Regions from separate parts of the Paenibacillus sp. GP183 genome, predicted to be linked through region 2. Evidence: riboswitches for the same ligand, from Rfam matches in the RefSeq annotation. Region 2 holds a riboswitch; the other holds the start of a gene.
What was found. A riboswitch is a leader RNA that binds a small molecule or an ion and turns the genes downstream of it on or off. The one in region 2 is predicted to bind cobalamin.
Positions count from the first base shown of each region.

Region 1: another riboswitch for cobalamin. It lies ahead of BLV33_RS08075 (ribonucleoside-diphosphate reductase subunit alpha); the one in region 2 lies ahead of BLV33_RS12145 (ABC transporter substrate-binding protein).

Region 1 covers NZ_FNSW01000001.1:1,606,965-1,611,181, reverse strand. Annotated here, with positions in the region: gene BLV33_RS08085 (phosphodiester glycosidase family protein) at 1-151, shown strand, start outside; gene BLV33_RS08080 (glycerate kinase family protein) at 208-1,356, shown strand; cobalamin riboswitch at 1,377-1,575, shown strand; gene BLV33_RS08075 (ribonucleoside-diphosphate reductase subunit alpha) at 1,755-3,980, shown strand; gene BLV33_RS08070 (ribonucleotide-diphosphate reductase subunit beta) at 4,005-4,217, shown strand, end outside.
Region 2 covers NZ_FNSW01000001.1:2,444,541-2,448,757, reverse strand. Annotated here, with positions in the region: gene BLV33_RS12155 (aspartyl-phosphate phosphatase Spo0E family protein) at 75-338, shown strand; gene BLV33_RS12150 (type 2 periplasmic-binding domain-containing protein) at 393-920, shown strand; cobalamin riboswitch at 991-1,203, shown strand; gene BLV33_RS30440 (hypothetical protein) at 1,160-1,291, shown strand; gene BLV33_RS12145 (ABC transporter substrate-binding protein) at 1,345-2,367, shown strand; gene BLV33_RS12140 (FecCD family ABC transporter permease) at 2,367-3,404, shown strand; gene BLV33_RS12135 (ABC transporter ATP-binding protein) at 3,410-4,195, shown strand; gene cobT (nicotinate-nucleotide--dimethylbenzimidazole phosphoribosyltransferase) at 4,209-4,217, shown strand, end outside.

The DNA.
Region 1 (4,217 bases), 840 kb from region 2:
GCCAACCGTTAGGCCGAGTTCTACACCGACAAGCGATGCTCCATCTGCTAAGCCAAGCCCAACTCCAAATCTAAGCCAAAGCTCAAGTGCAAGTCCTGCAAGCGGTGCGCTAACCGATGGGAAGACAAGCTCAGCGACTGCGAAGCCATAATGTGCGGTGGGCTCAGTTAATAACAGTTAATCACGTATTATGGAGGATGACAGCGTATGAAATTTGTATTGGCTCCGGATTCTTACAAGGGCAGCTTAACGGCCATTGAGGCTTGTGATGCAATGGAGGAAGGCATCAGGCGGGTGATACCGCATGCAGCCATTATTAAAGTGCCTATGGCCGATGGAGGAGAAGGAACGGTTCGAAGTCTGGTCGATGCGATGAACGGACACTTGGTTCAAGCAACAGTGAAAAATCCGTTAGGTGAGCCGGTACTTGCAAGATACGGCATTTTGCAAGATCAGGAGACGGCTGTCATTGAGATGGCGGAAGCATCCGGGTTATACTTGATCGATGCTAACCGTCGCAACCCCTTATTGACAACCACGTACGGAACGGGCGAATTGATTCTCGATGCGTTAAACCGCGGTTGCCGCAAGTTTATTTTGTGTATCGGCGGAAGCTCCACCAATGATGGCGGAGCTGGAATGGCTCAAGCGCTTGGTGCCAAATTGGTCGATGCTGCTGGAGAAGATCTGCCGTTTGGCGGAGGCAGCCTGAATCGTCTGCACCGCATTGACGTCACCGGTCTGGATCCGAGGATCAAGGAAAGCTCTTTTACAGTCGCTTGCGACGTGGATAATCCGCTGTGCGGAGTCAGAGGAGCAAGTAATGTATTCGGGCCTCAAAAGGGTGCAACTGCTGAAATGATTGCTATTTTAGATCAAAACCTTGAGCATTATGCGCACCTCATCGACGAACAGCTTGGCAAGTCGGTTCGGGATTTGCCGGGAGCCGGCGCTGCCGGAGGCTTGGGGGCTGGAATCACTGCCTTTCTTGAAGGTTCGTTAAAGAAAGGGATTGAGCTTGTTATTGAGGCGACGCGATTGGAAGAAAAGATAAGCGGCGCTGACTTGGTCCTTTCCGGAGAAGGGCAGAGTGATTTCCAGACGAAATTTGGAAAAACCCCTTTTGGAGTAGCCAAGGCTGCTTCGAAATCAGCGGTTCCTGTCGTATTGATCTCCGGCTCTATTGGAAAGGGAATTGAAGAGTTGTATGAGCATGGAGTGACTAGTGTTTTCTCCATGATCGACCGGCCCATGCCGCTTGAGGATGCAATGACTAATGCAAGGCAGCTGCTCACGAATATGACGGAGAGGGTCATTCGTTTGAAATTTTCCAGCTTGACACGCACAATATATTGATGTATTGTTGCTTAAGCACACTATATATTGTTGGAACAGGTGCCTTAAGTGAATGGCTTAAGGCTTAAAAGGGAAGTTATCGGTGAAAATCCGACGCGGTCCCGCCACTGTAACAGCTGAGCGGAAAGCTATTTTGCCACTGATCGATTCGGATTGGGAAGGCGGCTTTCAGGCGATGAAGCTGAAGCCAGGAAACCTGCCGGTTCTGAAAACACTGTTCGTACCTACGGGAGATAGGGAGGTGTTTCGACGAATGGTTAAGGTAAACCGAAGTATCTGCAGGTACGATGGTTTTAAAATTCGGAGAAGCATTTTTCCCTTGAAGGCGTGAGGGATGAGTGCTTCTCTTTTGTTTTGCTGACTTATCAGATCATCTCATTCAGAAAAGGAGTTTTCTCATGGATATTGTGAAACGTAACGGGCAAGTCGAAGAATTGATCTTCTCCAAGCTAAAGCGTGTGATTGATTTTGCCTGTGATGCTTATCCGGAATGTGCAGTGATTGAACTGGAAACGGCGCTGCTTCCCCATTTTCGCAATGGCATCACGACCAAAGAAATTCAACAAACTCTGATCCAGGTCGCCGTTGAGAAAACAAGCGTAGAGCAGCCCAATTGGCAATTTGTCGCGGCAAAGCTGCTCACTTACGATCTGTATAAAGAAGCAGCGCTTAATCGCAAGTATGGGTACTTTGGTTATGGCGACTTTTATTCAATGCTTACTTATTTGAGCGAAAAAGGCCTTTACGGCAAATATATACTAGAGCATTATTCGCGCAGCGAAATTAATGAATTAAGCAGTTACATTGTGCCTGAGCGAGATTTTCTGTTCAACTATATCGGTCTGAAAACTCTATCAGATCGTTATTTGATCAAAGGCTATGACGGCGCTGTGCTCGAGCTCCCACAAGAACTGTTTATGGGTGTGGCGATGCATCTTGCCATGAACGAAACGGACAAGCTGTTTTGGGCTAAACAGTTTTACGATGTGCTCAGCAAGCTGGAAATGACTGTGGCAACGCCTACCTTGTCCAATGCACGCAAGCCGTTCCATCAGCTTTCAAGCTGCTTTATAGATACCGTCCCGGATAATTTATGGGGCATTTACAATGTGGATCAGAGCTTTGCGCAAGTGTCCAAAAGCGGCGGCGGCATGGGGATTTACATCGGCAAAGTACGCAGTCGGGGCTCCGACATACGCGGCTTCAAGAATGTAGCCGGTGGCGTGATTCCGTGGATCAAAAACTACAACAATACAGCAATTGCCGTGGATCAGCTTGGTGTCAGATCGGGTGCGGTAGCGATTTACCTGGATGTGTGGCATAAAGATATTTTCGACTTTCTAAATATGAAGACGAACAATGGGGACGATCGGATGAAGGCCCACGATATTTTCCCGGGAGTATGCATTCCCGACCTGTTCATGCGAAAGGTAAACGAGCGGGGCACCTGGCATTTGTTCGATCCCCATGAAGTTCGCTTGCTCAAAGGCTACAGCATCGAGGACAGCTGGGGTGAAGAGTGGGAGCGCAAATACGAAGAATGTATATCGGACACCAGGTTATCCAGGACGGAAGTTCCCGCTGTCGACATTATGAAGAAGATTTTGACCAGCGCGTTTGAAACCGGCACACCCTTCGTCTTTTTCCGCGATACGGTGAATCGGGCGAATCCGAATAAGCACAAAGGCGTTATTTATTGCTCCAATTTATGCACGGAAATTTGCCAAAATATGAGCGCCTCCGAGTATATTTCGACCACACACGATGAGGGGATGATCTCCACCCAGATGAAAAGCGGGGATTTTGTCGTCTGCAACTTGTCCTCACTCAACCTCGGCCGAGTCACGGCTAAGGAGGATATTGAACGGGTCGTCACGATCCAAATGCGGATGATGGATAACGTCATCGACCTGAATCGCTACCCGATTCCTCAAGCTGAAATTACCAACCAAAAATACAGAGCGGTCGGTCTCGGTACAAGCGGCTACCACCAATGGTTGGCTCAAAAAGCGATAACTTGGGAGTCCGAAGAGCACGTTCAGCAAGCGGATGAACTGTATGAGTGGATTAACTACTGCGCGATTAAAGCATCCATGACTATCGCACGTGAGAAGGGGGCTTACTCCGTGTTTGAAGGAAGTGAGTGGCAAAATGGACAATATTTTGTGTCCAGAGGCTATGATAGCGAGCAGTGGAAGCAGCTTAGACAGGAAGTGGCTGAGAACGGCGTCCGCAATGCATGGATGTTTGCAATTGCCCCAACGGCTTCAACCTCGCTGATTGCTGGTTCAACGGCGGGTATTGATCCGATTTTCAACAAGTTTTGGGTGGAAGAGAAGAAGAAAGCCGTGATCCCGCAAACTGCGCCAAATCTAAGTCAAGAGACCTTCTGGTACTACAAGGAAGCCCATCTAATCGACCAACAATGGAGCATACTTGCTGCCGGCAAACGTCAGAGGCACATTGATCAAGCGCAGTCCTTTAACCTGTACATTACTCCCGAGTACTCGGCGAAGCAATTTATGGAGCTGTACAACAGCGCTTGGGAGAATGGTCTCAAAACCGTCTACTACTGCCGCAATAAAAGTCTGGAAGTTGAAGATTGCGTGAGCTGCTCAGCCTAAAACAAAATTGGAGGGTAATCATCCATGGAATTGGAAAAGAAGAAGCTGTTTAACGAGCACGGAGATCGCGATTGGGGAAAACGGCGTATTATCGGAGGAAATACAACCAATCTGATTGAGTTGAACAATGTGAAATACGAATGGGCTACCAAAATGTACCGATCCATGATGAACAATTTCTGGATTCCGGAAGAGATTCCGCTGGCTCAGGATGCGAAAGATTATGCACTGTTATCA
Region 2 (4,217 bases):
AACTGCTATAATTTATATAGCTTTTCTGAAGCAGTCATTTATTTCTTCGAATAACCGAAAAAAGGAGGATGAGCGTGGCTTTTCTTGATTATCAACTAAACCCTAGAAATCATATGCACCTTCGCGAAAACGATTCTGAACAGCGTTGGTTGATCAAGACAGCTAAAAGATCATCCTTAGCATCCCATCTGGAAGAAGAAATCTATTCCTTGCGCTCAATGCTGGAGCAAATGGTACTTGAAGGAAGATTGATGACTTCCGACGCTGTGATAGAACTCAGCACGATTCTAGATTCCAAAATAAATGAATATATGAAGAATTCTGCTAAGGGCCGGTGAGAAACCGGCTTTTCTTCTGCGCTTTACTTTTCAGACAGAGGGGGTGACATCAAGATGAAAGTGAATTTGAAGCTTGCATTATGGGTAATGATTCTTATGGTTCTCTTAGCCGGGTGTGGAGGACCGAAGGCGGATGTTACCATTTTCATGATGGGGCCTCAAGGGATTCCAAGTGATGGTGCACAAAAACTGCAAAGCTCTCTAGCAGCCAAGGTAGGTGCAGTTCCAACTATTGTTTTAAACGCGTCCCCCATGTTTTCAGTAGAGAAAATGATAGTAGAGATTGCCGCCGGTGAGAATGGGATTCTTATTATACCTGAAGATCAATTTCGTAATTTGGGTAAACAAGGCGGTTATGTACCGCTGGATGATATCATCAAGCCTGAGGACTATCCGACAGGGATCATGGAAATAACCGATCAGGGGAAGACGGAAAAGCATCTATACGGGATTCCGCTGGAGGATACCAAATGGATGAAGGAACAGAATATGAACGGCAAAGGGCTGTTTGCTTTTATTCCGCAGAATGCGAAGAAACAAGCAGAAGCCAAGCAAGTGCTTAAAATCATCGCTGAAAAGTAGTTGTAAGTTTTCGGCATCTAGCCTATAATCGATAGAGATTGCTAGCTCGAAGGACATTTTACAAGAATTAAATAGCTACAAAGCCGAAGGTGCTGACAAGCTTCGAACTATTCGAATCATGAAGCTTGCTGCTTAATAGGGAAGCCGGTGTAATTCCGGCACGGTCCCGCCACTGTAACACGGGAATTTCTTCACGATGCCACTGTTTCCAGCAAGGAATGGGAAGGCGTGAAGATAGCATGGCCCGTAAGTCAGGAGACCTGCCTTTTGCTGAATCGCAGTATGCATCCTTCGAGGAAAGGATCGCGTTAAATCAGAAAGCGGCAGGTTTCCCGCAAATTTCCGGTTTACCGTTCCCTCCATCCTTTTAGGTTGGAGGTTTTTTGATGTTTGGCTATTGAAATAATGGGAGGAACGGGATCAAATGAAGAAAAGCTCGTGGAATCAATTAGCACTAATCGTTCTTGCGCTTGTATTGGCAATCAGCCTGGCAGGCTGTGGAAAGAAAAGTGATGGCGGAGGAGAATTAACAGCTCCTGCCAAGCTCAGCTCGGAAGCAACGAAGAGCGCGAGTGCAACAGCAGCTCCGGCTCCAACGCCGAAACAAACTAAATTTCCATTAACTGTGAAGGATGCTACCGGCAAGGAATTTGTTTTCGATAAAGCACCCACGCACATAGTATCCGTATCTCCAGCTGAAACAGAGGCCTTATTTGCAATTGGGCTGAGCGATCAAATTGTGGGAGTTTCCGATTTTGATGATTATCCGGAAGCAGCCAAATCCAAAAAGAAAATGGGTGGCATTGTTAAGCCTAATACAGAAGCGATGATTGCGGCTAACGCAGATTTCATCATTACAGGGGTTTCCATGAAGCCGGATACTGTGGAAAAGCTTCGGGCTTTGAATCTGAATGTCTTCAAGGTAGAGCCGAAAAATTTGGATGATGCGATGGCGGATATCACTTTGTTCGGACAAATTACAGATCATCAGGAGCAAGCAGAAAAGGTCGTGTCCAAAATGAAGGCTGATCGCCAAAAGGTTGTCGATGCCGTTAAAAGTGTGAAGCCAGAAGCCAAAAAGAAAGTTTATGTCGAGTTCTCAGCAGGCTGGACGGTTGGAAGCGGTGAATTCATGGACGAACTGATCACCTTATCAGGGGGCGTGAATGTGGCTGCCGATACGAAAGGCTGGCACCAAATCAGTGAGGAGAAAATCATTCAGCAAAATCCGAATGTCATTCTATTCGCTAAAGATGCTATCGATGATAAATCCAAGAAAACACTCGATCAAATCATTCGTGAACGCAGCGGATGGAACCAGATTGATGCGATCAAAAATAACAGAGTTATAGGATTGGATGGAAATCTGCTCAGCCGACCAGGTCCAAGGCTTACGGACGGACTGCTCGAAATGGCGAAAGGAATTTATCCGGAACTGGTGAAATAATGAAGCGTAAATTGATGTGGTGGGGAGGAGCGGGAGTCATGCTCCTTCTTCTTTCTATTTTAATCAGCTTATCGATAGGCAGCGCAAAGCTTCCCATTCCGCAAATTGCCGGAATTCTCGTTAAGCAGTTGCCCTGGCTAGGAGATTATATCCCTGCAAGCTGGCCTCAATCCTCCGAACAGATTATTATGAAGGTACGGTTCCCGCGCATAGTGCTCGGTATTCTTGTAGGGGCTTCTCTATCCGTTGCCGGCGCAGCCTTCCAAGGCGTTTTGCGCAATCCTCTAGCTGATCCATACTCGCTGGGTGTCTCATCCGGCGCATCCGTGGGGGCAGCATTTTTGATTTATTTTGGGCTTCAATATGCACTGTTTGGTCAATGGACAATTCCGGTAGTAGCTTTCGGAACAGGTCTGGTTTCGCTGCTGCTCGTTCTGAGGCTGGCGCAAATTGATGGAAAGCTGAAGATGGAAACACTCATTTTGTCAGGTGTTATTATGCAAGCCTTTTTGGGGGCGATGGTTTCTTTTATGGTCTCGCTTTCCAATAAAGTGATCAATGAGATCATATTTTGGCTGATGGGCAGTTTGGCGATGAGGGGTTGGAGTTACACGGGTGTGATCGCTCCTTATTGGTTGATAGGCTTTATTATATTACTTGGTTACACAAGGTCACTGAATTTATTCGCGCTGGGTGAACGTCAGGCTGCTCATCTCGGAATCCATGTAGAACGAACCAAGCTAGTAGTTCTGATCGTTGCTACGTTCATTACTGCGGCAGCGGTTTCTGTTGCGGGGGTCATTGGTTTCGTGGGATTGATTGTCCCTCACCTTGTTCGTTTATTGGCGGGACCAGACTATCGGTTGATTTTGCCGTTATCCGCCATCGGCGGCGGGATCTATGTATTGTGGGCGGATACGATTGCCCGAACGCTGCTTAGTCCGACAGAAATTCCACTGGGTGTCATTACTGCATTTTTGGGAGCGCCGTTTTTCGCCTACCTGCTGCATAAGCATAAGAAAACGTTAAGAGGTTGATGGGTATGATCCAGGTCGAGCATTTGGATAAAAAGTTTGACGGCCAGCAGGTGCTTCTTGATATTGGGTTTGAGGTAAAGCCCGGGGAGTTTTTTGGCATTATTGGCCCCAACGGCAGCGGCAAATCAACACTGCTCCGCTTATTATCGGGTGTGGATCCCGCTTCTGCAGGAAGCATCAAGCTGCAAGGTAAGCCTATTGCCGCTTATTCCCGCAAGGAGCTGGCGCGATGGCTGGCGGTTTTACAGCAGGACGCGCTTCCTCCTTTGGGCTTCACCGTGCGCGAGGTTGTGGAGATGGGCCGCTATCCCTTCCAAAACTGGCTCGGGGAAGATTCGGACGATGCCTCTTCTCTGATCGACGAAATCATCGCCAAACTCGATCTTGGGCCTTTGTTGGAGCGAACGATTGAGCTGCTCAGCGGTGGAGAACGGCAGCGTGTTGCACTTGGCAAAGTGATGGCTCAACAGCCGCGCCTGCTGATGCTGGATGAACCGACGACCTTTCTGGACATTGGCTATCAGATCCAGATGATGGATTACATCAAAGGCTGGCAGCGCGAAACAAGCTTGACCGTCGTGGCTGTGCTGCACGATCTTAACCTCGCCGCTCAGTATTGCAGCAGGCTGCTTGTTGTGCATGAAGGCAGACTGGCTGCCATCGGCACACCGGAAGAAATCATCAAGAGCGAGCTGATCGCCCAGGTATATGGGACCGAGCCCATTGTGCTAAGGCACCCGATTAATCATGCGCCGCAGATATTATTACAGCCTGGGATGCAGGAACGTTGAGAGGTTGTGGATTATGAAAATA